DNA from 3 places in the Lysinibacillus sp. SGAir0095 genome. Region 3 is predicted to be linked to each of the others. Evidence: a T-box and tRNA genes for the amino acid it is inferred to sense, from the RefSeq annotation. Region 3 holds a T-box; the other regions hold tRNA genes.

The links. A T-box is a leader RNA that pairs with one kind of tRNA and senses whether it is charged. The one in region 3 lies ahead of proS (proline--tRNA ligase), so its partner is inferred to be a tRNA-Pro.
Region 1: it has a tRNA-Pro gene. The T-box ahead of proS (proline--tRNA ligase) is inferred to sense a tRNA for this amino acid. The anticodon was not compared.
Region 2: it has a tRNA-Pro gene. The T-box ahead of proS (proline--tRNA ligase) is inferred to sense a tRNA for this amino acid. The anticodon was not compared.

What each region holds. Positions count from the first base shown of each region.
Region 1 is NZ_CP028083.1:264,422-273,959, reverse strand. It holds gene C1N55_RS01340 (Ger(x)C family spore germination protein) at 226-1,473, opposite strand; gene C1N55_RS01335 (GerAB/ArcD/ProY family transporter) at 1,470-2,558, opposite strand; gene C1N55_RS01330 (spore germination protein) at 2,561-4,096, opposite strand; tRNA gene C1N55_RS01325 (tRNA-Glu) at 4,295-4,366, opposite strand; tRNA gene C1N55_RS01320 (tRNA-Asn) at 4,368-4,442, opposite strand; tRNA gene C1N55_RS01315 (tRNA-Ile) at 4,451-4,527, opposite strand; tRNA gene C1N55_RS01310 (tRNA-Gly) at 4,532-4,605, opposite strand; tRNA gene C1N55_RS01305 (tRNA-Phe) at 4,612-4,687, opposite strand; tRNA gene C1N55_RS01300 (tRNA-Asp) at 4,707-4,782, opposite strand; tRNA gene C1N55_RS01295 (tRNA-Ser) at 4,805-4,897, opposite strand; tRNA gene C1N55_RS01290 (tRNA-Met) at 4,907-4,983, opposite strand; tRNA gene C1N55_RS01285 (tRNA-Ala) at 5,006-5,081, opposite strand; tRNA gene C1N55_RS01280 (tRNA-Pro) at 5,108-5,184, opposite strand; tRNA gene C1N55_RS01275 (tRNA-Arg) at 5,191-5,267, opposite strand; tRNA gene C1N55_RS01270 (tRNA-Leu) at 5,278-5,366, opposite strand; tRNA gene C1N55_RS01265 (tRNA-Gly) at 5,372-5,446, opposite strand; tRNA gene C1N55_RS01260 (tRNA-Lys) at 5,485-5,559, opposite strand; tRNA gene C1N55_RS01255 (tRNA-Tyr) at 5,567-5,650, opposite strand; tRNA gene C1N55_RS01250 (tRNA-Thr) at 5,660-5,732, opposite strand; tRNA gene C1N55_RS01245 (tRNA-Val) at 5,738-5,813, opposite strand; rRNA gene rrf (5S ribosomal RNA) at 5,824-5,939, opposite strand; rRNA gene C1N55_RS01235 (23S ribosomal RNA) at 6,004-8,923, opposite strand; rRNA gene C1N55_RS01230 (16S ribosomal RNA) at 9,237-9,538, opposite strand, start outside.
Region 2 is NZ_CP028083.1:2,957,072-2,966,609, forward strand. It holds gene C1N55_RS14555 (isochorismate synthase) at 1-1,333, opposite strand, end outside; gene C1N55_RS14560 (dipeptidase) at 1,605-2,546, opposite strand; gene C1N55_RS14565 (TraR/DksA C4-type zinc finger protein) at 2,629-3,150, opposite strand; gene C1N55_RS14570 (ISL3 family transposase) at 3,628-4,836, opposite strand; tRNA gene C1N55_RS14575 (tRNA-Glu) at 5,104-5,175, opposite strand; tRNA gene C1N55_RS14580 (tRNA-Ser) at 5,186-5,276, opposite strand; tRNA gene C1N55_RS14585 (tRNA-Asn) at 5,280-5,354, opposite strand; tRNA gene C1N55_RS14590 (tRNA-Ile) at 5,364-5,440, opposite strand; tRNA gene C1N55_RS14595 (tRNA-Gly) at 5,445-5,518, opposite strand; tRNA gene C1N55_RS14600 (tRNA-Phe) at 5,525-5,600, opposite strand; tRNA gene C1N55_RS14605 (tRNA-Asp) at 5,608-5,683, opposite strand; tRNA gene C1N55_RS14610 (tRNA-Met) at 5,687-5,761, opposite strand; tRNA gene C1N55_RS14615 (tRNA-Ser) at 5,787-5,879, opposite strand; tRNA gene C1N55_RS14620 (tRNA-Ile) at 5,898-5,974, opposite strand; tRNA gene C1N55_RS14625 (tRNA-Met) at 5,982-6,055, opposite strand; tRNA gene C1N55_RS14630 (tRNA-Ala) at 6,075-6,150, opposite strand; tRNA gene C1N55_RS14635 (tRNA-Pro) at 6,178-6,254, opposite strand; tRNA gene C1N55_RS14640 (tRNA-Leu) at 6,286-6,371, opposite strand; tRNA gene C1N55_RS14645 (tRNA-Gly) at 6,377-6,451, opposite strand; tRNA gene C1N55_RS14650 (tRNA-Leu) at 6,492-6,576, opposite strand; tRNA gene C1N55_RS14655 (tRNA-Lys) at 6,596-6,670, opposite strand; tRNA gene C1N55_RS14660 (tRNA-Thr) at 6,678-6,753, opposite strand; tRNA gene C1N55_RS14665 (tRNA-Val) at 6,760-6,835, opposite strand; rRNA gene rrf (5S ribosomal RNA) at 6,846-6,961, opposite strand; tRNA gene C1N55_RS14675 (tRNA-Glu) at 7,073-7,144, opposite strand; tRNA gene C1N55_RS14680 (tRNA-Ser) at 7,154-7,244, opposite strand; tRNA gene C1N55_RS14685 (tRNA-Asn) at 7,248-7,322, opposite strand; tRNA gene C1N55_RS14690 (tRNA-Ile) at 7,332-7,408, opposite strand; tRNA gene C1N55_RS14695 (tRNA-Gly) at 7,413-7,486, opposite strand; tRNA gene C1N55_RS14700 (tRNA-Phe) at 7,493-7,568, opposite strand; tRNA gene C1N55_RS14705 (tRNA-Asp) at 7,576-7,651, opposite strand; tRNA gene C1N55_RS14710 (tRNA-Met) at 7,655-7,729, opposite strand; tRNA gene C1N55_RS14715 (tRNA-Ser) at 7,755-7,847, opposite strand; tRNA gene C1N55_RS14720 (tRNA-Ile) at 7,866-7,942, opposite strand; tRNA gene C1N55_RS14725 (tRNA-Met) at 7,950-8,023, opposite strand; tRNA gene C1N55_RS14730 (tRNA-Ala) at 8,043-8,118, opposite strand; tRNA gene C1N55_RS14735 (tRNA-Pro) at 8,146-8,222, opposite strand; tRNA gene C1N55_RS14740 (tRNA-Arg) at 8,229-8,305, opposite strand; tRNA gene C1N55_RS14745 (tRNA-Leu) at 8,315-8,403, opposite strand; tRNA gene C1N55_RS14750 (tRNA-Gly) at 8,409-8,483, opposite strand; tRNA gene C1N55_RS14755 (tRNA-Leu) at 8,524-8,608, opposite strand; tRNA gene C1N55_RS14760 (tRNA-Lys) at 8,628-8,702, opposite strand; tRNA gene C1N55_RS14765 (tRNA-Thr) at 8,709-8,784, opposite strand; tRNA gene C1N55_RS14770 (tRNA-Val) at 8,791-8,866, opposite strand; rRNA gene C1N55_RS14775 (23S ribosomal RNA) at 8,930-9,538, opposite strand, start outside.
Region 3 is NZ_CP028083.1:2,214,631-2,224,168, forward strand. It holds gene serC (3-phosphoserine/phosphohydroxythreonine transaminase) at 1-500, shown strand, start outside; gene C1N55_RS10860 (cation diffusion facilitator family transporter) at 831-1,748, shown strand; gene proS (proline--tRNA ligase) at 2,114-3,550, opposite strand; T-box leader at 3,816-4,043, opposite strand; gene C1N55_RS10870 (hypothetical protein) at 4,280-5,050, opposite strand; gene C1N55_RS10875 (MBL fold metallo-hydrolase) at 5,144-5,962, opposite strand; gene C1N55_RS10880 (methyl-accepting chemotaxis protein) at 6,139-7,848, opposite strand; gene C1N55_RS10885 (hypothetical protein) at 8,251-8,526, opposite strand; gene C1N55_RS10890 (hypothetical protein) at 8,898-9,101, opposite strand; gene C1N55_RS10895 (elongation factor G) at 9,214-9,538, opposite strand, start outside.

The DNA of each region.
Region 1 (9,538 bases), 2.0 Mb from region 3:
AGGGGATTTTTGATTAAATCAACTATTATATATTGTTTATACTTTCTACGCATACTTTTCCTTCACCAACTTAGTACGGAAAAAAATGGAGCGATAAGGGTGCATATACCCAACATAAATACAGCAATGGATCCCATCTTATTTTTATCTTTCCACAATACTCGGGAAAAACCCATTGTGTACAGGAAGATACCTATCATGATTGCCCACACTACCATATTCAAGCTAATCCCTCATTTCTCCTATATTCGGAACCTCGCTTTGTCTTCCAAAGTTGCCGAACTCTATACTTACTTTTACATTTACTTTCATATTGGGATATGTCTTCATAAAATCAAATTTCTCATATTCAGGGACGGTTTTAAACTTTTTTCTGGCAGCTAAAGACCATCCAAATGGTTCTCCCTTATACTCTTCCTGCGTCTTTTTAACAAAATTGTTAATCTCCTTAGTCATCAGTTCCTCAAGATACTTCTTTAACTCCTGCCTTTCTTTTCTGTCCTTGGAGTAATTTTCCATACTATGATTTGACAATATATCAACACGTATAGGAATTTCCACATCAATGGAGGGAGTTTCCCCTTTTAGCTGCATATCGACCTTGTTTCCTTCCTTTTTCATAACTCTCACACCAATCCGGTATTGTTCATTTTCCGGATCAGGATAACTGGTCAATAATTCCCCCATATCTAAAGTATCATTTAAAAGAATAGCGATTCTTGTTTCTTTCGCTGGTAACTTTGCAATCATTTTACCTTCCTTAAATAGAGCAGACCCTATAAATTGGGTTTTGTTGGTTTGTCCTTCAACTTGGAATTCACCAGCTAAAAATTCATCATTTAATACATCTTTATTGGCATTATCACTCATTTCTGTCGTACCATAAGGTGCTAAAAACAAATCTGCATCCGCTTCTGTAATTCTATAAAATGAATGAAGTGTAGATTTAGGGATAAAACCCGACTCACTTCCCGATTCCATAATTAGCTCAAAGTATTTATGAATTCTAGTTTCTAATTTAGGGTCATTATTACTCAAAAATTCACTAGCATTCTCTTTAGATACAATCAAAGTCGTATCTCGAGATATGTCTCTAGCTTTTATGGAATCATATATGAGTCTTAAGAAAAAATTATCCTTCGCTAAATCTTCCGAAACAACTAGAACTGTCACTAAATTATATGAAATCTCCTTAGCTATTACAGTATTAGCCATTTTCTTAGCTGTCATTAAATCATTTGTATTGAATGTAATAATTTCTTTTCCGGGCTCATTTGTACCAGCTTGTTGTTTTGACAATTCAGGATTCGATATTAAATAAGTAATTTTATATTGATGCTCTTCTTCCGTTTTATCTAAACCAATCGCCACAACATACGCTCTTTTATCAATGTTTGTTTGGTCCCAACATCCACTCAGCAAAGGCAAAAGGAAAATTAGAAATGGCAAATGATACAGTACATTTTTTATCATTTTTTATAATCCCCTTTTATTTTTGCGGATACCCATAACAGAAAAGGCATTACCATGAAAATGGGGGTGGAAATATTTAAAAATACTTCTCGATTAGAGGTAAAGTTAAAAACAGGTGTCTCTGGAATTAATCCTAAAAATACAATTATAGTACCTAAGGTCGGGATGATATACTCAAATTGCTTGATTTTAAAAATCCCTCCGAATAATAAAGCGCTTATATAGAGCAAAAAAGAAAATCGAAGAAACGTAGCAATTAGCCAAAAAGGGAAAAACAAGGATTCCACATTCGTAATGAAGCCTAGTTCAATCAAGCGAATTGTTTCATGAAACGGGTAATTCAACAAATTCACACCATTGTAATCAAATAGCAATACATAAGCTATAAAAGCTAATGTAACTTCAACTGTAACAATCACTAACCCTAACCATATTCCCTTTTTAAAACTTGATATATTTTTAACATTGGTCGCAATTAAAGCCATGAACAAAAATTCAGCATAAATTGAAGAATTTAACGCGCTCTCCTTTATGATCTTTACTTGCCCTTCTCCAAACAGAGGAAAGAGAAAGGCAGTCTCTCCCTTATAATAGGCAAGAATTAACACAACAAGTAGGGAGATTTTAATACTGATGATCGTCATCCATGATGCTGACCCGATATTCTCTAATCCTTTTTTTCCTATATATACAGCTACTCCCATCAATAAGAAATAAATAATCATTGTAGGTGTTTTCGTAAAATACATGGTTCCAATAATATCCGTGTAAACCGCTGATGTTGAAATAATGGAATTAGTCAACAAAAGCCATAAACCAAATAAAACAAACTGACCGATATACTTCCCAAACAAATGATTTGTTACTTCAATTAAATTTTTTTTCGGATAGAATGTCATAACCCTTGTTAAAAAATAGATAGGAAAAAGTGAAAAAAGAAAGATGAATATAATTGCCATCCAAGCGCCATTACTCAAATCATCAAAAAAGAGCAATGGCGTATTATCTGTTAATTTGGTCCCTATCACAAGAATGATAATGGAAAATAACTCCTTGGTCCCTATTTTTCCTTCTGATTTGTACATCCTTATTCTCCTGATTTTTTTTCTATATCTTTTGGTTTCAAGTAACCTGGTCTAAAGATCTCATTTTTAAGCATTCTTCTAAAAACAGTATCTTTGGATGAAATATAGGTCGGCGTCATGGGAGCTAGATAAGGCACTCCAAAAGATTTCATTGATACCATGTAGACAATGCCTATAGTAAATAATGCTGTCATCCCATAAAAACCAAATAATGCAGCTGAGAATATGAAGAGGAATCTTAATAATCGCATCGAAAAGTTCATACTAATATCCCCAATTGCAAAGGAACTTAATCCCCCTAGGGCCACAATAATTACAACGAGAGGGCTAACAATATTCGCTTGAACGGCAGCTTGTCCTAAAATTAATGCTCCTACTATCCCAATTGTAGGTCCTATCGGGCTTGGTACACGTAGCCCTGCTTCTCTTATTAATTCAAAGGCAATTTCCATTAGTAAAATCTCCACAATAGCAGGAAACGGTACAATTTCTCGAGTCGCGGAAATTGCAAGCAATAAATCGGCTGGCACCATCTCTACATGATAATTAGTTATCGATATATAAATTGCAGAAATAAATAGTGTTATAAATAAAGCAAGCAAACGCAGGGCTCTTATAAAATTCCCAAAAATAAATCGAAGGTAATGATCCTCAGCGTTATGGAAAAATGACCAGAATGTTGCCGGTACGATTAATGCTTCAGGTGAATTATCCATAATTAGTACGATAAATCCGTTTTCTAAGAACGAGGCTGTACGATCAGGTCTTTCTGTGTATAAAACTGTGGGTAATATAGATTTTTGTCTTTCCTCAATATATTGTTCTAAGACGGCGGCATTTTGAATTGCATCTACATCTATTGAACTTATTCTTTGTCGGACGTCGTTTATAATATCTTCGTTTGCTAAGTCCTTAACATAGAGCAGATAAACTTCATTATTTGAACGTTTTGATACAATGGTTGATTCAACAATTAAACTTTCATTTTTGATTCTCTTTCGAAGTAACGAAATATTTGAGGTTGCCATTTCATTAAAAGCATCCTTTGACCCCTTAATAACAACCTCATTCCCTGCCTTTTCAACACTTCTCCCCTCAAACTTGCTAGTAGAAATGATATAGGCACATTCTTCACCATCTACAAACAATACAGTATTTCCACCATTAATACCTTTTACCGTATCTTCGATCACTTTAACGGTTGATATTGTCTCGGCGGTAATAATATTATCCACTCCTTTTGAAGACTGACTCGTTAACAAAGGCTGGATAATAGATTCATCAATTTTTTGAGCGTCTGTTATAGTACTTATATAGACAACCATCGCCTTTATCTGCATTTCTCCATAAGTGAATTGGCGAATTTTAATATCAGAATTCAATGGTATAGAATAGAGAGATTTAATTGTATTTAAATTGTTTGCTAAACTTCTGTCTATATGTTTTTTCTTAATTAATATTTCATTTTCCGATGTTTGTTCAGGAAATTGATTTTCCTGCTCACTATCTGATTTCATTAATTTCTTAAAAAAATTCAATTTTAGCAACTCCATGCTTTTTCCTTATTTTGCACAAGAGAGTGTTATTTATGTATAAAATGTTCAGATTATCCATACGCCAGAATAAATATAAAGAAAAACCATTAGAAGAAATTTTCTAATGGTTTTTAAAATATTGTATGATTGAAATAAAAAATGCCCTAAAGTTATTGGCTAACTTTAGGGCATTTCTCAATATGACCCGTACGGGATTCGAACCCGTGTTACCGCCGTGAAAGGGCGGTGTCTTAACCACTTGACCAACGGGCCGTGGCTCCGAAGGTAGGACTCGAACCTACGACCGATCGGTTAACAGCCGATTGCTCTACCACTGAGCTACTTCGGAAAAATTTTTGGTGGGCCTAAATGGACTCGAACCATCGACCTCACGCTTATCAGGCGTGCGCTCTAACCAGCTGAGCTATAGGCCCCAATTGGAGCGGGTGATGAGAATCGAACTCACGACATCAGCTTGGAAGGCTGAGGTTTTACCATTAAACTACACCCGCATTATATGGTGGGTCGGGACGGAATCGAACCGCCGACACTTAGAGCTTCAATCTAATGCTCTACCAACTGAGCTACCGACCCATATTATTGAGATTAAAAATGGCGGTCCCGACCGGGATCGAACCGGCGATCTCCTGCGTGACAGGCAGGCATGTTAACCGCTACACCACGGGACCTTTATGTATGATTTGAGAAAAATGGCGGAGGCAGTAGGATTCGAACCCACGCGCGGTGTAACCCGCCTGTCGGTTTTCAAGACCGATCCCTTCAGCCAGACTTGGGTATGCCTCCGAAATTTTATGGTGGCGGCAGAGGGGATCGAACCCCCGACCTCACGGGTATGAACCGTACGCTCTAGCCAGCTGAGCTACGCCGCCATTATAATATATGTTTTTTTATTGGTGGAGCCTAGCGGGATCGAACCGCTGACCTCCTGCGTGCAAGGCAGGCGCTCTCCCAGCTGAGCTAAGGCCCCAAATAAAATTTCACTTTATAGTTACATGGTCGAGAAGACAGGATTCGAACCTGCGACCCCTTGGTCCCAAACCAAGTGCTCTACCAAGCTGAGCTACTTCTCGAAATATTGGCGCGCCCGGCAGGAGTCGAACCCACAACCTTCTGATCCGTAGTCAGACGCTCTATCCAATTGAGCTACGGGCGCATATTATGAATGGTGCCGAGGACCGGAATCGAACCGGTACGGTAGTCACCTACCGCAGGATTTTAAGTCCTGTGCGTCTGCCAGTTCCGCCACCCCGGCACATTTGGAGCGGAAGACGAGGTTCGAACTCGCGACCCCCACCTTGGCAAGGTGGTGTTCTACCACTGAACTACTTCCGCATGTACTGAAATTAATACTGGCACAAATTTTATAAAACTGGTGAGCCATGAAGGACTTGAACCTTCGACCCTCTGATTAAAAGTCAGATGCTCTACCACTGAGCTAATGGCTCTTACAAATGGTGGAGGGGGACGGATTCGAACCGCCGAACCCGAAGGAGCGGATTTACAGTCCGCCGCGTTTAGCCACTTCGCTACCCCTCCAAAAAAGGATGCCGGCGAAAGGAGTCGAACCCTCGACCTACTGATTACAAGTCAGTTGCTCTACCAACTGAGCTACACCGGCATATATGGTGGAGGATGACGGGCTCGAACCGCCGACCCCCTGCTTGTAAGGCAGGTGCTCTCCCAGCTGAGCTAATCCTCCTGGGTAATAAGTCTAGCGACGTCCTACTCTCACAGGGGGAAGCCCCCAACTATCATCGGCGCTAAAGAGCTTAACTTCCGTGTTCGGTATGGGAACGGGTGTGACCTCTTTGCCATCATCACTAGACTTATTTAGTTGAAAGAACTTTGTTCTCTCAAAACTGGATAAAGACATTGATTGCATTCAAGATTTGGTTAAGTCCTCGATCGATTAGTATTCGTCAGCTCCATGTGTCACCACACTTCCACCTCGAACCTATCTACCTCATCGTCTTTGAGGGATCTTACTTACTTGCGTAATGGGAAATCTCATCTTGAGGGGGCTTCATGCTTAGATGCTTTCAGCACTTATCCCGTCCACACATAGCTACCCAGCGATGCCTTTGGCAAGACAACTGGTACACCAGCGGTGTGTCCATCCCGGTCCTCTCGTACTAAGGACAGCTCCTCTCAAATTTCCTACGCCCACGACGGATAGGGACCGAACTGTCTCACGACGTTCTGAACCCAGCTCGCGTACCGCTTTAATGGGCGAACAGCCCAACCCTTGGGACCGACTACAGCCCCAGGATGCGATGAGCCGACATCGAGGTGCCAAACCTCCCCGTCGATGTGGACTCTTGGGGGAGATAAGCCTGTTATCCCCGGGGTAGCTTTTATCCGTTGAGCGATGGCCCTTCCATGCGGAACCACCGGATCACTAAGCCCGTCTTTCGACCCTGCTCGACTTGTAGGTCTCGCAGTCAAGCTCCCTTGTGCCTTTACACTCTACGAATGATTTCCAACCATTCTGAGGGAACCTTTGGGCGCCTCCGTTACCTTTTAGGAGGCGACCGCCCCAGTCAAACTGTCCACCTGACACTGTCTCCTACCCGGCTTACGGGTATGGGTTAGAATTTCAATACAACCAGGGTAGTATCCCACCGACGCCTCCCTCGAAGCTGGCGCTCCGAGTTCTCTGGCTCCTACCTATCCTGTACAAGTTGTACCAAAATTCAATATCAGGCTACAGTAAAGCTCCACGGGGTCTTTCCGTCCTGTCGCGGGTAACCTGCATCTTCACAGGTACTATAATTTCACCGAGTCTCTCGTTGAGACAGTGCCCAGATCGTTACGCCTTTCGTGCGGGTCGGAACTTACCCGACAAGGAATTTCGCTACCTTAGGACCGTTATAGTTACGGCCGCCGTTTACTGGGGCTTCAATTCAGAGCTTCGCTTGCGCTAACCCCTCCTCTTAACCTTCCAGCACCGGGCAGGCGTCAGCCCCTATACGTCACCTTACGGTTTTGCAGAGACCTGTGTTTTTGCTAAACAGTCGCCTGGGCCTATTCACTGCGGCTCTCATTGCTGAGAGCACCCCTTCTCCCGAAGTTACGGGGTCATTTTGCCGAGTTCCTTAACGAGAGTTCTCTCGCACACCTTAGGATTCTCTCCTCGACTACCTGTGTCGGTTTGCGGTACGGGCACCTCCCGCCTCGCTAGAGGCTTTTCTTGGCAGCGTGAAATCAGATACTTCGCGAGAAACTCGCTCCCCATCACAGCTCAACGTTACAGGAAGCGGATTTGCCTACTTCCACGCCTTACTGCTTGGGCGTACTCAACCAACGGTACGCTTATCTTATCCTACTGCGTCCCCCCATTACTCAAACGGCGGGGAGGTGGTACAGGAATATCAACCTGTTGTCCATCGTCTACGCCTATCGGCCTCGACTTAGGTCCCGACTAACCCTGAGCGGACGAGCCTTCCTCAGGAAACCTTAGTCATACGGTGGATGGGATTCTCACCCATCTTTCGCTACTCATACCGGCATTCTCACTTCTAAGCGCTCCACCAGTCCTTCCGGTCTGACTTCAACGCACTTAGAACGCTCTCCTACCACGGACATCTTAGATGTCCATCCACAGCTTCGGTGAATCGTTTAGCCCCGATACATTTTCGGCGCAGCGTCACTCGACCAGTGAGCTATTACGCACTCTTTAAATGATGGCTGCTTCTAAGCCAACATCCTGGTTGTCTAAGCAACGCCACATCCTTTTCCACTTAACGATTACTTTGGGACCTTAGCTGGTGGTCTGGGCTGTTTCCCTTTTGACTACGGATCTTATCACTCGCAGTCTGACTCCCGTGTATAAATATCTGGCATTCGGAGTTTGTCTGAATTCGGTAAAGCGAGATGCCCCCCTAGTCCAAACAGTGCTCTACCTCCAGTATTCTCTATCACGAGGCTAGCCCTAAAGCTATTTCGGAGAGAACCAGCTATCTCCAAGTTCGATTGGAATTTCTCCGCTACCCACACCTCATCCCCGCACTTTTCAACGTGCGTGGGTTCGGGCCTCCAGTGAGTGTTACCTCACCTTCACCCTGGACATGGGTAGATCACCTGGTTTCGGGTCTACGACCACGTACTAATTCGCCCTATTCAGACTCGCTTTCGCTACGGCTCCGCCTTCTCAGCTTAACCTTGCACGTAATCGTAACTCGCCGGTTCATTCTACAAAAGGCACGCTATCACCCATTAACGGGCTCTAACTACTTGTAGGCACACGGTTTCAGGTTCTATTTCACTCCCCTTCCGGGGTGCTTTTCACCTTTCCCTCACGGTACTGGTTCACTATCGGTCACTAGGTAGTATTTAGCCTTGGGAGATGGTCCTCCCGGATTCCGACGGAATTTCACGTGTTCCGCCGTACTCAGGATACACTCAAGAGAGAATGAACTTTCGACTACGGGGCTTTTACCCGCTATGGCAGACCTTTCCAGATCGCTTCGCCTAATTCATTCCTTTGTAACTCCGTATAGAGTGTCCTACAACCCCAAGAGGCAAGCCTCTTGGTTTGGGCTCTTCCCGTTTCGCTCGCCGCTACTCAGGGAATCGAATAATTTCTTTCTCTTCCTCCAGGTACTTAGATGTTTCAGTTCCCTGGGTCTGCCTTCAAGACGCTATGTATTCACGTCAAGATACTGTTCCATTACGAACAGTGGGTTCCCCCATTCGGAAATCTCCGGATCAAAGCTTACTTACAGCTCCCCGAAGCATATCGGTGTTAGTGCCGTCCTTCTTCGGCTCCTAGTGCCAAGGCATCCACCGTGCGCCCTTAATAACTTAACCTATAAAGATCAGTTACTGCTTTTCTAAAAAAGAAAAGACTTAAGAACTACACAATCAATTACTTGAATTTTGTTGCTTTCAATGTCGTTTTATCCAGTTTTCAAAGAACAAATCAGCTGACTTCAATCACATCGCGACTAAACATCAGTGAAATACTCCGTGCAGATTTGCGACGAAAGCTTTGAATTACTTCCTAGCTTTTCTTCGCGGCAGGAGCACAATTTGAAAATTCATTGCTGAACCTTCAAAACTGAACACAAAACGTTAATGTTGGTTTGACCAAAAGGTCAACCATTCCGTTAAATATCCTTAGAAAGGAGGTGATCCAGCCGCACCTTCCGATACGGCTACCTTGTTACGACTTCACCCCAATCATCTGTCCCACCTTCGACGGCTGGCTCCCAAAAGGGTTACCCCACCGGCTTCGGGTGTTACAAACTCTCGTGGTGTGACGGGCGGTGTGTACAAGGCCCGGGAACGTATTCACCGCGGCATGCTGATCCGCGATTACTAGCGATTCCGGCTTCATGTAGGCGAGTTGCAGCCTACAATCCGAACTGAGAACGGTTTTATCGGATTAGCTCCCCCTCGCGGGTTGGCAACCGTTTGTACCGT
Region 2 (9,538 bases), 740 kb from region 3:
ATGTCTCTTCATACTCTGAATTCGGCTCAGAATCAGCAACGATTCCGCCTCCAGCATATAAATAGGCTTTATTGTCTTTTAATGCAGCAGAGCGAATTGCTACTGCAAATTCACCATTTCCTTCTGCATCAATCCAACCAAGTGGTGCAGCATACAATCCTCGGTTCATGGTTTCGTTTTCACGAATAACGGTCATTGCTTCTTGACGAGGAACTCCTCCCAAAGCCGGTGTTGGATGAAGATATTTTACAAGCTGTAGGATCGTTGCGTCTGATGACAGTTTTCCTTCAACAGGTGTATATAAATGTTGGATATCTCTAATTTTTAAGAGCTTTGGTTTTTTTGGTACTGTATATTGCATACAGTTTTTTTCAAAAGTATTTGCTATCATTTCGACAACATATTGATGCTCTCCTAGATTTTTTGCATCATTTAATAAACTTTCTCCAAGTTGCTTATCTTCTTCTGCTGTTTTCCCTCGTTTAATGGAACCGGCTACACATGACGAGAAGGCTTGCCCATTTTCCACTTTTACTAATCGTTCAGGAGATGCCCCAAAGAAAAGAAGATCTTCATGCTCTAAACCAAATAAATAGCTTTCTGGTTGCTCATTCACTACATGTGATAAGACTTGTGGTGAGGATAGAGTATCCTGAAATTCTAGCTCTAATGACCTTGCTATGACAACTTTTTCTGCCCTCTTAGCCTGGATCAAACTTGTTACCGTTGAAATTGTTTGGAGATATTCCTCTTTATATGGCTCACGATAATTTGTCATTAATGGTTTACTATATGTTTTTAATTCTTTTACTTGTGCAGCATGAATGAGCTGATCCCGTTCTTTTCGAAGCTGCTCGAAATCCTCTAGACTATTTTCTTTATCCGTAATTAAATGAATACTGATATAAGCCTTATCATTACGTATCACTAGTTGATATGTAGCTACCGAAAAAAAGCTTTGTGGAAAGCCGTCCCACTCTCCTTTTTTGCCATTCTTCGGGTCAAAGGTAAACCCGCCAAATAGAATTGGTTGAGGTTCTTTTTCTTCTTTCACAATATTTTTTGTTAATTCTTTCCACTGTTTTTCTACTAAATCGAAACGGTCCTTGCCTTTATTATTTTCGATTATAAATGCATGGCCAAGACCGACTAATGTGAATGTTTTCTCACGATTTTGCCAAAAAAAGCGCTGTCCCTTATATTGCGATTCGCCAGCTGCAAAAAATGCCAAGGCTGATAATCTGCTTACTTCTATTGTTTCAATATAGAAGGATAATCTTGAATTAACTGTTTCCACTTCTACTTCAGTGGTATGCAACCACTTCTGATGCATCGAATTTCCCTCCATCAAAGGCAGTTTCTTGCCTAGAACTTTGGCTTATCTTAAAGCCATATTATTTGTGAAAACATCATTATTTCCACTTAAAATCAGAGTTATCACAATTTCTGCTTTTACTCCAAAACGCTCATGTGTATTGTTTTCGAATTTACGTTATCTATTCTATCATATCACTTTTTTTACATATACAATATTGATATTGTTTCCTCATTGATTTTTATCTGTAAGGCTTGAATAATTTTTCCAACCAAAAAAGCGAGAGAAATTACTCTCGCGCTAAGTTTAGTTTGTTTGCATATTTATTGAAACCTCTATTTGCCATTATGGAAACCTCTTCATAGGTGAAGGTTTTCAATAAGGCTTTAATTAAGTTTTCATACTCTTTTGCATTCGATAACTTATCCACTGAAAAATCCATTCCATCAAAATCAGATCCAAATCCAATATGTTGTACTCCAACTAGAGATGCAATAAGTTCGACATGCTTCACTAAGTTCTCGATGGATGTCTTTTCTTTTTCATTTTCGATAAACGGTGGATAAAATACGACATGCATTCTCCCACCATGTTTTATTAATTCTTTTATTTGGACATCTGTTAAGTTTCTCGGATGGTCACAAATGGCTCTTGCATTACTATGACTAGCAATAAGGTTTTTCGCTAATGGAAGTAATTCAAAAAAACCTTGCTCATTTAGATGAGACACGTCAATTATGATATTGCGTTTATTTAGCAACTGAACTACCTCTTTAGCTAAAGGTTTTAAACCCTTTGAAGGATCTTCTGAAGCGCCATAGGCAACACCATTTTCATGATTCCATGTTAAACCAACTAATTTCACTCCTGAATTTAAAATCTGCTCAAGTTTTAATAGATCTTCACCAATACAATCGCAACCCTCTAAACTTAAAATTGCTCCAATTTGCCCATCCTCAAGCTGATCTAATTGCGCCCACTCAGTTATATGCACCATTTCAGGCTCGCTTAAAACTTTTGTATGAAAAGCTTCAATTTGTCGAACTGCTGCTAAGAATTTTTCATTGTCAGGAAGATCAGAATGAACAAAGATTGCAAAAACTTGCACCTTAACATTTCCTGCTTTTAATTTCTCTAAGCTTGCACTTAATCTAGCATCATTTCGGAAATTCGCATTTTCGAGTCGCGATAATTTCTCCAATACATCACAATGCAAATCGATAATATTCATGTATCCCCCACCAATTCAATATAACTATATTGTATAGGAAATGGTGAGATAAATTCCATATTTCTCATTGAAAACTTTATCTTTATTGAAATTGATCTCGAATGGTTGATTCTTGATTATTTTGATGGATAACCTCTTGTGGTACATCCTGTGGACTATCAGATGATGGAAACTCTCCAGAACCATTTTCAAAATCGACCGCTTTTAATGCTTTATGTGAAAGCTCATTCATGATTTCCTCTTCAATCGGTCGTGTTTCCATATCGACTTTTTCTTGACTATGTTCTACACAAGTCAAGGTTGTTGGAACTGCTTCAAGACGTTCAAAGGAAATTTCCTTATGACATACTTTACATTCACCATAAGTTCCATTATTCATAGCTTCCAAAGCAGCTTCTATTTTATCTATACTTTCTTGTTTAAAATCATCCATGGCATATTCCGTTAGTTGTATCGTTAAGTCTGAAGCAACATCTCCTGGATGATTATCATAATTTGATAACTCCGTGCGTTCAATATCATCATGCGTTTCCAGACCTTCTTTTAAATCCTTCAGTTCTTCTAACAATGTATTTTTTAATTGTTGCATCTCGGATTGTTTCATGTTGTTGTCCTCCTTTTTCCTATAATTAAGGTTTCCTTTATTTAACTTTTTAAACATAGTAAAATTTGTACAACGTGTAAAAACACATATGATTTGCAACAAGATAATTATTAAAATTAAAGGTAATTGGTTTCTCGAATTGCTGTCGTTATTGAATGGTATTATTTGATTTTTATGTGCTTACATTGTGTTCATTCAATAAGATGTTGCGTCTCTTGTTGAGCACTACATTTCTCACTGCTAGAAATCCTGGTGGAGATACGTTTTCATTTGTTTCGTTCTTTGTCTTTTCTAGTGTTTCTATGGGGCCTTTTTTAAGTTCTTTATTATTTGTCTATGAGACCGTATCTATTGAACAACTCTTGATTATTTCTTATATAGTTGTCCATGCGATTGCTTCTATTGGACAACTCGAAACATTAGAAATTAAGGTTCTATGTCAAATGTTGGGGTGATGTGTTTTTGCACGTCACCCTATTAACCTAAATGAACACCGAATTCTTTATATAAATCATTCAATAAAATCTTTGCTTTAAAATGCTTAAAGCTCCTAAAACCATAAGCATTACGTTTCATTACCTTCGATTTATTATTAATTCCTTCTAAAAAACCATTTGAATAGCCAAAACTAAAACTATTTAAGATCTCTACTTGCCAATTCTTAAAGGTTTGAATGGCTTTTATAAATGCTGGGATATTTGCTTCTTCTACCTTACGGTAATAAGCTTCTAATCTATTCTTCACTTCTGCAATATCATTCGTCGTTTTTGCCCAATCAAACCATTTACAATAGGCTTCTTTTAGTTCATATGCTTGCTTTAATTCCTTTGACATTCCCGTGTAGCGATTTAAATACCATCGATTCTTTTCCGTTAACTTATCAAAGCGTTTATATAAGACATGACGCATTTTTTTGCACTTTTTTCGATCGTATGGATGCCAATCCTTCTGCACTTTACGACGCACCTCGTCTAGAGCCCAATAAATATAACGACAATAATGGAATCGATCGGCAATAATGATAGGACGATTTAAGGCTTTTTTAACAGCTGCTTTAAAGCTTGGATTCATATCCATTACGACGACTTCTACATCTGATCCATATGTCATTAGATAATCCTTAATCGTTTCTTTTCTACGATTCGGTAAAATATCAATTGGTTCGTGCGTTTCAGCGTTGGCAATGATTAGTTGATAGGTCCCCGCATCTGTATCTCCTTTATATTCATCAATCGCAATACATTTTGGTAAATGGACCCCTTCATTTAGCTGCTCTTTTACCACCTTTTTAAAGCGACGAATTACCGTCGAACTGGATGTTCCAAGGACTTCTGCTGCTTCTTTAAATGTCTTTGCCTTTACTGAACGGATTCCAACAACTTGATTCCATTCTTTTGAGTAACGTTGATACTTATCCACGAAAGGAGATTTTTCCGAGAAGCGTTTTCCGCACTCACATACATAACGTCGACGTTTATAGAAAAGGATGGTTAATCGTTCAAACCATTTTAAATGTTTAATTTTTTGAATTCGATAATCATGTATTTTAGAGGTCATTTTATTACAGTCTGGACACTGATGTTCTTTCTTCGGAATTGAAACGTAAAGAGCGATACGCTCCCCGATCTCTTCAATCTTATGAACAGTTACACCTTTTAATCCTGGGATATTTCTGTTAAAATTCATAATGCACGTATCACCTTTCATTGCTTGTTTCTCGACAATTCAAGTATATCGAAATCGGTGATTACGTGCTTTTTTTTATTTCAAATTGTAGTAAAACCCCAACAAATATTATAGAACCGAAATTAAAAGATATTCCCAAAAGTAATAAATTCATTTTCCGAATGTTTTGTAACGTAACTTCTATCAGGAAACAATTATATAAAAATCTATACAAAAAAGTCCTAAAGATTTGATAACAAACCTTTAGGACTTTTTTGTTATTAATTATGACCCGTACGGGATTCGAACCCGTGTTACCGCCGTGAAAGGGCGGTGTCTTAACCACTTGACCAACGGGCCAAAAAATATATGGCGGAGAAGGAGGGATTTGAACCCTCGCGCCGGTTGCCCGACCTACACCCTTAGCAGGGGCGCCTCTTCAGCCACTTGAGTACTTCCCCATATGGCTCCGAAGGTAGGACTCGAACCTACGACCGATCGGTTAACAGCCGATTGCTCTACCACTGAGCTACTTCGGAAAATTTTTATGGTGGGCCTAAATGGACTCGAACCATCGACCTCACGCTTATCAGGCGTGCGCTCTAACCAGCTGAGCTATAGGCCCCTATTGGAGCGGGTGATGAGAATCGAACTCACGACATCAGCTTGGAAGGCTGAGGTTTTACCATTAAACTACACCCGCATTATATGGTGGGTCGGGACGGAATCGAACCGCCGACACTTAGAGCTTCAATCTAATGCTCTACCAACTGAGCTACCGACCCATAATAATGGCGGTCCCGACCGGGATCGAACCGGCGATCTCCTGCGTGACAGGCAGGCATGTTAACCGCTACACCACGGGACCATTTGGTTGCGGGGACAGGATTTGAACCTGCGACCTTCGGGTTATGAGCCCGACGAGCTACCACTGCTCCACCCCGCGATAATATTATTCTAATTTTTAAAAATGGCGGAGGCAGTAGGATTTGAACCCACGCGCGGTTTAACCCGCCTGTCGGTTTTCAAGACCGATCCCTTCAGCCAGACTTGGGTATGCCTCCGTATATTTATATCTCCTATGGTGGACCTTGCAGGACTCGAACCTGCGACCGGACGGTTATGAGCCGTCTGCTCTAACCAACTGAGCTAAAGGTCCTTCAAGATGGCGGCAGAGGGGATCGAACCCCCGACCTCACGGGTATGAACCGTACGCTCTAGCCAGCTGAGCTACGCCGCCAGGATATATTTAAGTGTTTTGGTGGAGCCTAGCGGGATCGAACCGCTGACCTCCTGCGTGCAAGGCAGGCGCTCTCCCAGCTGAGCTAAGGCCCCATAATAAAATTTCACTATAGAGTTACATGGTCGGGAAGACAGGATTCGAACCTGCGACCCCTTGGTCCCAAACCAAGTGCTCTACCAAGCTGAGCTACTTCCCGTTTCGTTTAGAAATACGGGCTGATTAAAAGATGCCGAGGACCGGAATCGAACCGGTACGGTAGTCACCTACCGCAGGATTTTAAGTCCTGTGCGTCTGCCAGTTCCGCCACCCCGGCACAATTGGAGCGGAAGACGAGGTTCGAACTCGCGACCCCCACCTTGGCAAGGTGGTGTTCTACCACTGAACTACTTCCGCATGTGCAAAATAAATTATTCTGGCAATCTTTAAACTTAAATGGTGCGGGTGAAGGGAGTCGAACCCCCACGCCTTGCGGCGCTAGATCCTAAGTCTAGTGCGTCTGCCAATTCCGCCACACCCGCATTTAAGTAACAATAGAACTGGTGAGCCATGAAGGACTTGAACCTTCGACCCTCTGATTAAAAGTCAGATGCTCTACCACTGAGCTAATGGCTCTAAAAAATGGTGCCGGCGAAAGGAGTCGAACCCTCGACCTACTGATTACAAGTCAGTTGCTCTACCAACTGAGCTACACCGGCATTATATGGTGGAGGATGACGGGCTCGAACCGCCGACCCCCTGCTTGTAAGGCAGGTGCTCTCCCAGCTGAGCTAATCCTCCTGGGTAATATGCCTAGCGACGTCCTACTCTCACAGGGGGAATCCCCCAACTACCATCGGCGCTAAAGAGCTTAACTTCCGTGTTCGGTATGGGAACGGGTGTGACCTCTTTGCCATCATCACTAGACTATAAATGTTTTTACTTCAAATAGTAAAACTCTTTTATTTAAGACAAGATTTATAATAACATATTTATATATTATATCAAGTCTTTTTTCATAAAAAAATATATTTTTTATGACCCGTACGGGATTCGAACCCGTGTTACCGCCGTGAAAGGGCGGTGTCTTAACCACTTGACCAACGGGCCAAACATATATGGCGGAGAAGGAGGGATTTGAACCCTCGCGCCGGTTGCCCGACCTACACCCTTAGCAGGGGCGCCTCTTCAGCCACTTGAGTACTTCCCCATATGGCTCCGAAGGTAGGACTCGAACCTACGACCGATCGGTTAACAGCCGATTGCTCTACCACTGAGCTACTTCGGAAAATTTTTATGGTGGGCCTAAATGGACTCGAACCATCGACCTCACGCTTATCAGGCGTGCGCTCTAACCAGCTGAGCTATAGGCCCCTATTGGAGCGGGTGATGAGAATCGAACTCACGACATCAGCTTGGAAGGCTGAGGTTTTACCATTAAACTACACCCGCATTATATGGTGGGTCGGGACGGAATCGAACCGCCGACACTTAGAGCTTCAATCTAATGCTCTACCAACTGAGCTACCGACCCATAATAATGGCGGTCCCGACCGGGATCGAACCGGCGATCTCCTGCGTGACAGGCAGGCATGTTAACCGCTACACCACGGGACCATTTGGTTGCGGGGACAGGATTTGAACCTGCGACCTTCGGGTTATGAGCCCGACGAGCTACCACTGCTCCACCCCGCGATAATATTATTCTAATTTTTAAAAATGGCGGAGGCAGTAGGATTTGAACCCACGCGCGGTTTAACCCGCCTGTCGGTTTTCAAGACCGATCCCTTCAGCCAGACTTGGGTATGCCTCCGTATATTTATATCTCCTATGGTGGACCTTGCAGGACTCGAACCTGCGACCGGACGGTTATGAGCCGTCTGCTCTAACCAACTGAGCTAAAGGTCCTTCAAGATGGCGGCAGAGGGGATCGAACCCCCGACCTCACGGGTATGAACCGTACGCTCTAGCCAGCTGAGCTACGCCGCCGGGATATATTTAAGTGTTTTGGTGGAGCCTAGCGGGATCGAACCGCTGACCTCCTGCGTGCAAGGCAGGCGCTCTCCCAGCTGAGCTAAGGCCCCATAATAAAATTTCACTATAGAGTTACATGGTCGAGAAGACAGGATTCGAACCTGCGACCCCTTGGTCCCAAACCAAGTGCTCTACCAAGCTGAGCTACTTCTCGAAATATTGGCGCGCCCGGCAGGAGTCGAACCCACAACCTTCTGATCCGTAGTCAGACGCTCTATCCAATTGAGCTACGGGCGCATATATGAATGGTGCCGAGGACCGGAATCGAACCGGTACGGTAGTCACCTACCGCAGGATTTTAAGTCCTGTGCGTCTGCCAGTTCCGCCACCCCGGCACAATTGGAGCGGAAGACGAGGTTCGAACTCGCGACCCCCACCTTGGCAAGGTGGTGTTCTACCACTGAACTACTTCCGCATGTGCAAAATAAATTATTCTGGCAATCTTTAAACTTAAATGGTGCGGGTGAAGGGAGTCGAACCCCCACGCCTTGCGGCGCTAGATCCTAAGTCTAGTGCGTCTGCCAATTCCGCCACACCCGCATTTAAGTAACAATAAAACTGGTGAGCCATGAAGGACTTGAACCTTCGACCCTCTGATTAAAAGTCAGATGCTCTACCACTGAGCTAATGGCTCTAAAAATGGTGCCGGCGAAAGGAGTCGAACCCTCGACCTACTGATTACAAGTCAGTTGCTCTACCAACTGAGCTACACCGGCATTATATGGTGGAGGATGACGGGCTCGAACCGCCGACCCCCTGCTTGTAAGGCAGGTGCTCTCCCAGCTGAGCTAATCCTCCTGGGTAAATGAAAAGAACATTGTTCTCTCAAAACTGGATAAAGACATTAATTGCATTCAAGATTTGGTTAAGTCCTCGATCGATTAGTATTCGTCAGCTCCATGTGTCACCACACTTCCACCTCGAACCTATCTACCTCATCGTCTTTGAGGGATCTTACTTACTTGCGTAATGGGAAATCTCATCTTGAGGGGGGCTTCATGCTTAGATGCTTTCAGCACTTATCCCGTCCACACATAGCTACCCAGCGATGCCTTTGGCAAGACAACTGGTACACCAGCGGTGTGTCCATCCCGGTCCTCTCGTACTAAGGACAGCTCCTCTCAAATTTCCTACGCCCACGACGGATAGGGACCGAACTGTCTCACGACGTTCTGAACCCAGCTCGCGTACCGCTTTAATGGGCGAACAGCCCAACCCTTGGGACCGACTACAGCCCCAGGATGCGATGAGCCGACATCGAGGTGCCAAACCTCCCCGTCGATGTGGACTCTTGGGGGAGATAAGCCTGTTATCCCCGGGGTAGCTTTTATCCGTTGAGCGATGGCCCTTCCATGCGGAACCACCGGATCACTAAGCCCGTCTTTCGACCCTGCTCGACTTGTAGGTCTCGCAGTCAAGCTCCCTTGTGCCTTTACACTCTACGAATGATTTCCAACCATTCTGAGGGAA
Region 3 (9,538 bases):
AGAACCTTGGACCTTCCGGTGTTACGATTGTTATTATTCGAAAAGATTTACTTGAAATAGCAAAAACTAACATTCCAACAGTATTAAAATATTCTACACATTCTGAGTCCAATTCTTTATATAATACACCACCAACTTTTGGAATTTACATGTTAGGTGAGGTATTAAAATGGGTAGAAGAAAAAGGTGGGCTAGAAGCCATCGAAAAAAATAACGAAGAAAAAGCGAAGTTAATTTATGACGTAATCGATCAAAGCAATGGTTTCTACAAAGGTCATGCAGATGTTGAGTCTCGTTCACTTATGAACATTACATTCCGCTTGGCAGATGAAGAACTTGAGAAGAAGTTCCTTGCCCAAGCAAAAGAAGAAGGCTTTGTTGGATTAAATGGTCACCGCTCAGTCGGAGGTTGCCGCGCGTCCACATATAATGCTGTCCCATACGAAACTTGTAAAGCATTAGCTGATTTCATGATCGAATTCCAAAGTAAAAATCAATAATCGCAAGGTTGATAAAGGCCCAATATCTTCATTTTGGGTCTTTTTATTTTTGGATATTTAAAATATTTGGAATGCACTAACTTAATCCTTATAGAGTATTCAATGATTTTTTGGAAAGCGAAACAGAGATAATAAGCTTCGTTATCCTAATTTGTATATGACTAAAAATCAAAATCAGCAATCACTAATTCTATTAAATAGTCATACAGAGTTTATGAACCGAATACCTTTTATAAATAACTAAAATATTGGGTTTCGAAAGAGTGGACGACTTCAATCTTTCTTTAACTACTACTCCCCTCTTCAATAAACTATAATGGAGGACTATTAATGGCACATTCTCATTCACATAGCCATCAACATCATATAAAAAATAAAAAGGCACTTTTAGTAAGCTTTTTCATCATTGCATCTTTTGTCATTGTGGTTTTTATAGGAGGGTTATTAACCAATAGTTTGACGCTACTTTCAGATGCGGGTCATATGTTTAGTGATGCTTTATCATTAGGAATTGGATTGATTGCATTTAAACTGGGAGAAAAAGCTGTAAATAGCAGAATGACTTTCGGTTATCAACGATTAGAAATCCTAGCTGCATTATTTAATGGTCTTTTACTAGTTGGGATTGCTTTGATTATTATCTACGAAGCGTTAAAAAGATTTGCTAATCCTCAGGAAATTTCAAGTATTGGTATGCTTGCAGTAGCGATCACTGGTGCTATTGTAAATATTATTGTCGCGTACATTTTAACAAGAGCTGATACTACAGAAAATATTAACTTGAGAGCTGCATTTATGCATGTTTTAGGGGATTTGTTAGGCTCGGTTGGTGCTATTATTGCTTCTATTCTTATTATGTTATTCGATTGGTCCATTGCTGATCCTATAGCAAGTCTACTTATCTCTATAATCATTCTAAGAAATGGAATTGAGATAACAACTATATCCTTTCATATTTTAATGGAGGGCATTCCGATGAATATGGATGTCAAGAAAATCCGAGAGTCCCTCTTAAATATCCAAGGGGTTGTAGGTATGCACGATTTCCATGTATGGAGTATCACATCAGATTTCCCAACAGTAACCTGCCATCTTGAAATAGTACGTAATGAACATGATAAAGTGATAAAGGATGCATTAAAAATTTTACATGATGAATTTCATATTGAACACGCAACCATCCAAGTGGAACGTGTAAGTGCAAAACATGAGGAATATGAGCATCATCGTTGTAATTCATATACTTAAATTCATTTTAGTAATCGCCTTTTCTAATGGAGAGGGTGATTTTTTTATGTGACAATGCATGATTCTTCTCACTGGTAGCAAACTGATAATCATAGTTCATACTATAGGAAACGTCTATCATTTTTCCTAAAGCCAATCTTACTAATTTCACTAAAGGGAGCTGATAGAAATGACACAAGAAAGATTAGAAACACTAATCATGTCTTTGATTTATTCCCTTTGCTAAGAGATAAAGCTTATAGTATGAATTTAATATCCGCCTATTATGGGTGGATATTTTTAACTGTAAATTATTCTTATAATAAAAAAATAAACACTGCCCTCTTTGCTTCCAAGAAGGAAGGGGCAGTGTTTTCTATTTACTATTAGTATGCGCGTCCGAACCAAACTGTGTGTTTTGCTTCTTTTCCACAGTTAATACATGTATGTTTTTCTGCTGGTGGGTTGAATGGAATATTACGAGTTGTGAATTTCGTTTCTTCTTTTACATTTGATTCACAAGCGTCATCTCCACACCAACCAGCAAGGATCCAACCAGGGATTGTTTCGTTTTGATCTGAATCCGTTAGGTGCTGCTTTAGTTGGTCTAATGAATCAATATGTGTATGTGAATTTGCATCACGGAATGCTTTTGCTTTTTCGAAAAGACGCGTCTGCATGACTTTTAATTCATTTTCGATTGTTTCTACAACAGAACCTAATTCAACTGACTTTTTGTCAGCTTCATCACGCAGCTTTAATAATACTTGGTTGTTTTCTAAATCACGAGGTCCAAGCTCGATTCGTACTGGTACCCCTTTTAGTTCCCATTCATTGAATTTAAAGCCAGGTGATTGATCTGAATCATCAAGACGAACACGGATTCCTTTCGCTTTTAAACTTGCAAAGATTTCATCTAATTTCTCAATAATCGCAGGATTCTTTTTCCATGGTCCAACTGGAATTAATACAACTTGTGTTGGTGCAATCGTTGGAGGTAATACAAGACCTTGTTCATCACCATGAACCATGATTACTGAACCGATTAAACGAGTTGATGTACCCCAAGAAGTAGTATGAACGTATTCATGTTTGTTTTCTTTACTTAAGAACTTAATATCAAATGCTTCCGCAAATTTAGTACCTAAATAGTGAGAAGTACCAGCTTGAACAGCTTTACCATCCTTCATCATCGCTTCGATTGAATACGTATCAACCGCACCAGCAAAACGTTCAGATGGTGTTTTTTGTCCATCATATACAGGGATTGCTAAAAAGTTTTCAACCACTTCTTTATAGATGTTTAGCATTTGCATTGTTTCTTTACGAGCATCCTCTTCGTCAACATGTGCTGTATGCCCTTCTTGCCATAAAAATTCAGAAGTACGGATGAATGGTAGAGTTTTCTTTTCCCAACGGAATACATTTGCCCATTGATTAATTAGAACAGGTAGGTCACGATAGCTTTTAATCCAGTCAGAATATAAATGGCCAATCATTGTTTCGGAAGTCGGACGAAGTGCCAAGCGTTCTTCCAATTGCTCCCCTGCTGCTTCTGTAACCCATGGAAGCTCTGGAGAAAATCCTTCAATATGATCTTTTTCCTTTTGGAAGAAAGATTCAGGAATTAACATAGGGAAATAAGCATTACGGTGACCAGTTTCTTTAAAACGGCGATCCATCTCCCCCTGTATATGCTCCCATAATTCATAGCCATCCGGTTTAAATGCGATACATCCACGTACTGGTGTATAGTCCATTAAATCTGCTTTTTGAATTGTGTCAATGTACCATTTTGAAAAATCATTTGTTTGTTGTGACATCTTTTTTCCTCCTAATATTTGAAAACTCGGCAATCAATATCCCTTTACGAAAGAGAAATGCCTTAGTTGCACTTATGCAGATAAAATTTTGAAAACCTTTTACCTTCCTAAATACAAATTTGATGTAAGCGACCCGTTGCTACGCTGTAAAATGGTAGTTAATCCAAGCTTTGGTTTAATTTGCTCTAACTAAACCTTCTACCTATAAAGACATAGGGGAATTGATTCTAGCTGTAAGCAAATAAAAAGCACAAAGCGTCCTTATAAAAAGGACGTCTTTGTGCATTAATAGACGTGGTACCACCTTAATTTGGTAATAGCGATATTGATTTGAACGCATTTACCCTCTAGGCGTTTGTAACGATAACGAATCGGCAAGTCTGACTTGCATCTCCGTGATAGGTTTCAACAAGAAGAGGTGATATAGCTCTCAGCAATTACTATATTTTCTGTCTCACAATTCTCATTTACTTGGTCACATCATAGATTATTTCATATTGTTTATACTGTATCAAATAATAGAAAATAATTCAATCTATGTGAAATATTTTCTTACTATGTGTTGTGTGCTGTTTCGAGGAAGTTGTAATCGTATTTTTTTCATATAGCTCGGATTATGTTCGTATAACAGAAATTGAGTAGAAATGTAAAAAGATTTGCGTGCCTCCTCTTAAACAAAAAACCGCGAATGCTTAATAAATGAAGCAATTCGTGGTTTTAGATCATGCTCTAATTTTTTATTTTTTGAAAATAATCTGCTGAGGATTGTATGACTTTCTCCAATTTTTCCTCTATGAAATTGGTACGCTCAAACAAAATGGAACGTAAATGATCAACCTGACGAAGTATTTTCTCCATCAATCCTTCATGATCATCGACACGGCTTAGTACATCTTTTTGAGTTTCGTCAACACTTGTAATTTGATCTAAAATTTGCTGATTTACGGTATTTTGAGCCTCCATATGCTGTTCTACCTTTTCGTTTGCTGACATTACTTGTTCTACACGGGAAATTAAAACTTTATTCATCGAAGTGAATTCTTCCAAAATCTTTACTATTTCTTTATGTTCGATTTCAACATGATGGATTTGGCTAACTATTCCTTTTTGTGATTGGTTAATTTCATTCACTTGATGAAGTAGATCATTATGGATGCGTTGATCGTAATTGATTGTTTGTTGCATGATATTATTTTGGTCTTCGATTTTTTCCAACCAATCAATCACTTGATGCTCCATTGCTTCTTGATGCTCTTGGAGCTCTTTTAACTCATTTATTCGTTTATCTAATTTTTTATATTGAATGGATTGATGTTGATTCCAATCGTTTTGCGAAAGCTGCATATGAACAAAACTATGTTGTAGCTTTCGATTTTCAACCAGCTGTTGTTCGATTAACTCAGACAAGTAATCTCGTCGAAACTCAACCTGATTTGGTTCTGGAACTGTCTCTGTATTACAAAACACTCCTGGGTGCTCTTTGTTGATGTAAATTGCCATTTAATGGACACCCCCCCTTTTTACCCTCTATAGTGTATGCGACATTCGCCTTTGAGGATACAAAAGAAAGTTGTTCAAGTCATTTTAATGAATTTAGTTCTTCTTTATCTCAAGCTCCTTTTTTATTAGCGTTACATTTTCGTTGTGACTATTAATCTGATCTTGCCTATATTTATAGCCTTGTATTAAAAACTGATGGTCGAGATTGTCACTGACAGCATTTCGAAGCTCTTGTATATAGCGATAAGAAAGCACTTTTCTAAAGATGATTTCCTCCTTGATGTCTGTTGCCGTGCCATGTCCTGGTACCAGGAGCTTGATATCATGAGAACCTAAAATTTTATCTGTCTTGGCAATTGTTTGCTCATACTTCTCACTACTATCATAAATAAACGGGAATTCAACATCGGACAAGTAATCTCCTGCTACCCATACTCCTACAGGTTCCACTACAACGAATATACCATCATTTGTATGCCCTTCAGCTTTATAGAATGTAAGCTTTGTCTTACCGATTTCAAGCTCTTGACCATCCTCGGTAATTGGAATGTCAACAGGAGGATACAATATTGGGTAATTTCGATCTAAATAATATTGGTCATCGAATTGTTGAATCTGATTTAATATCTCTTCTGTATCTTCTCTTTTATTAAATGCTTCGCTAGCAATAATGATCGAGTCTTGGAAAGCTCCGTATCCTAAAATGTGATCCCAATCAGAGTGCGTAAAAATTAAATAAATTGGTTTATCTTCCTTCCATCTATCAACATGTTGCCGAATTTCAACCACTTCTTCAGGAAGTAAAGTTGGATCGACTACTATTATGCAATCTTCAGTTCGAATAACAAGGGATGTTGTTTTAAATAATACGCTTTGAAAAATTGTAACATGATTAGTTTGATATTTTATCAAATAGCTTCACCCCTAAATAGTACGTTTTGTTTTGTAAAAAATGCTGGATTTGTTGTCTTAACTCGAAGTTTTTCGTATAAAAGAAGTGTACGCATCATAATTATGACGGTACACTTTTTATTTATGCTTGATTCTATTATTCTACTACTAAATTTAAAAAACTTCTTATTTTAATGCTATTTCACTTTAAAAGTTTTTACATAATTCTCTAGTTCTTCTGCCATCTGCTTCGATTCAATAGAACGATTTGAAATTTCTTGGATACTCGCAGACGATTCTTCAGATGCAGCTGCGATATTATTCATTGTGTTTTCAATCTCGTGTATCGAATGTGCCAATTCTTGAATTCTTTGAACAATCTCATCAGACTTTGCCGTTTCAGTAGATAATAGCTCCGACATAGTCGTAATTTCTGAAACCGTTTCTGATACTGCAGTGTATATACTGTGTAATGCATCGGTAGTTGATTGTACTGTTTGACTACCTTTTTCGATATACTTTTCATTTTCCTGAGATGAAACCAATACATTTCCTATACGTTCCATGATATCTTTGATAAGCTTTTCTACTTCTTTTACTTCTGTATTTGATTGTTCAGCTAGTTTACGAACTTCTTCTGCTACTACAGCAAATCCCTTTCCATGTTCACCTGCTCTTGCCGCCTCAATAGAAGCATTTAGAGCCAATAAATTAGTCTGTGAAGCAATGCCTGCAATTGAGATAGTAATATGTTTAATTTTTTCAGCCGAATTAACAAGCTGTTGAATTGTATTACTTACAACTTGAGATCCTGTACGAATTTTTTCCATGTCAAGACGAATTTCTTTTGCACGTTCTTCACCTTTTGAGGCAACTTGCATTGTTTTATGAGAGTTTTCTACTGTGCTATCAGCCTTACTCTTCATAGTTTGTAAGTCTTCAGCTAATTTTGATAAAGCATTGGATGCATTATCCGCATGATGCATACCATCAGTCATTGCACTGGACACTTCATCAATATTATTAGATACTACTTGCATTGAATCATTAATTTCAGATAAAGAACTTGCCGTTTCATTTGCATTTCCTGTTATTTGATGTGATGTAGCTGTCATTGTAGCAATCATATTTTGAAGTTTATAGGTCATGATATTTAATGTATTGGCTAAATCGCCAATCTCATCATTACTTTTAACTGCAGTCGGTTCAACAGTCAGGTTCCCCTCAGTAATCTCTTTTGATTGATTAATCAATAAAGATATCGGTTTCGTTTTTCGACGAATTAAGAAAGCTGTGACAATTGTTGCGAGAAGCATTGGAATGAGGCTAAGCAGGATTCCTCCGCTTACTACTCCCCAGGTACGTTCCGTTACAATTTCCGCATTAAAATCTATAGCACTGATTGCTATAATTTCTTTTGATGGATCATGATCTTCATAAATTGGTGCATACCCGGTTAGTCTTTCAATTCCAGCAAATTCATAGGCTTCAGAATAGGTAGGATGCTTCATTTCTAAAAGCATTGAAACAGCTGCTTTGTCATATTCGAATGCATCACCCGGTTTAAATCCTTGCGCCTTCAAGTTATCATCTACCGCTATCAAATTTCCATCTAAATCCACAATATATTGATTCTCAAATATCTCTTTATGAGCAGTTGTCCAATTTAGTTGTTCACCAATGTTCGCTTGTGATCCAACATCACCAGCAATCGCTTTTACTATTTCTATTGGGTCGATTAGGCCCGTCGTAATATTGGCACAACCATATGCTTCGATACCTGCTGCATCGTATAATTTATCATATGCTGTTTTGTATGTAGCAACTGAAGTAATAAGGATCATCACAACCAGTATACCTGCAATAATAGTACCGAGCTGAAATGTTAAAGAATTTTTGAATTTCATTTATGTCCACCTTCGTTTTTTCAATAATAAAATCTATCATACTATTAAAAGATGTATCTTAAAAGCATGTTTTAGAGTCAACAATTAAAGCTTATTTACAATTCACACCAATTAGTCAATTATTTGTCACATTTCATAAAATAGTACTAATTATTTCTTCTTTTTTATTCGATTAGGGAAATTTTAATTATCATTCAACTCAAAAATCATAGCTAATTCATCCTAAGATTCTACCTATTTTATTATCGAACTCTCAAGGATAAACTTTAACAGGATGCGAGTATATATTTTAATTCTACTTAAAAAAACTAAGGTAAAATCCCATTAATATTGAAAAAAGCTCCCACTTTATATAAAGTAGGAGCTTTTTGCTTTGCATTAAATTCTATACCAGAATTTATATTATTGTTCTTTTGGTGGTTCTACAATTCCTAAACACCACGTAAAATTATCCCATGCAGAATACCAGCCATTGAAAAGTTCAGAAGAGTCATCCCAACGAACTTCAAATTTCTTTTTCCCTTCAGAGTCGACTAAGTAAAGGGCAAGCGTTGGATCTACTTTTGAAACAGCTAATTTCATACCTTCTTGTAGCTGTTCTTCAGTGAATTCAACATCTGATACTGAACGTACCTGTGCTTGTTCAAATACTGGTTTGTTAATAATTTTATAGTTCATCATAAGCCTCCAATAAAACTTTCTCTTCCTAATCGGTTCCTATATAAATAACATTTACAGGACTATGAAAGTATATCTTATTTTTCAATTAGCAATTAATACAACCCAAATACTTGTGGTTATGCCGTCCAATTATTTTAACATAAATACAAGCGTACTAACATTCCACTTTTATATTTATATAAAATAAATTTATTTAATAAGGATTATATGTGCAAACGATTATTTTTTAAAAAGTCCTATCCATTTAATTCCATGTTAACATAATTTTTATTATAAACAAGATTTATAAGATAGATTTAACCCTTTTCAAACTCATATAAAATATGAAAAAGCAGCGTTAATTGGATTTTAACACTGCTTTAAAAATTTTAAGATAACGGTTCGTTTTTCATTCGTTGTATTGCATGTTTTCGACGCTCATTTTTTTCTTGTAGATGTTCCAGCTCTTCTTCCCCTGCAAATTCCATGCTGATTTCAGCTTCTTGCATATTGTCTTTGGTATTATTAATCATTTCTTCTTTACTAACGAATTTTTTTGGTCTCCCGGGTACAGACTGTGGGTTTTGTTTCATAAAAATAACCTCCTAATTTTAAATTACAAAATTAGTTTGTTTTTCTTTGTTTCATTTATACTTCATTAAAATAATACTGACTTTTTTGGTTATGTTAAATGGGAAATCGTTATTATTTTAAACAATGCATTGCTTCTTCTGCTTTATGCCAGGGAACTGAATAACCTTTCCCTTTAGCACAAAAAATACTGGTAGAAGTATATTCTGGATCTGCATCCTTATCATAATCAATTTGTTCAATTACTTCCTCTGCATTATGGCAAGAATCATAGCCACAATATTGAAGAGAAAGAACACCTTTACCATTGGTATATGCAGCATAGATCGTACTGTAATTCATAAAAGTTGATACAGGTACCTTACCAGTGACGGTAACTTGGTCTTCCGTCGTTATAGGCTTATCAAATTGCCCGCTTGCTTGCTGAATATCTGTCAGC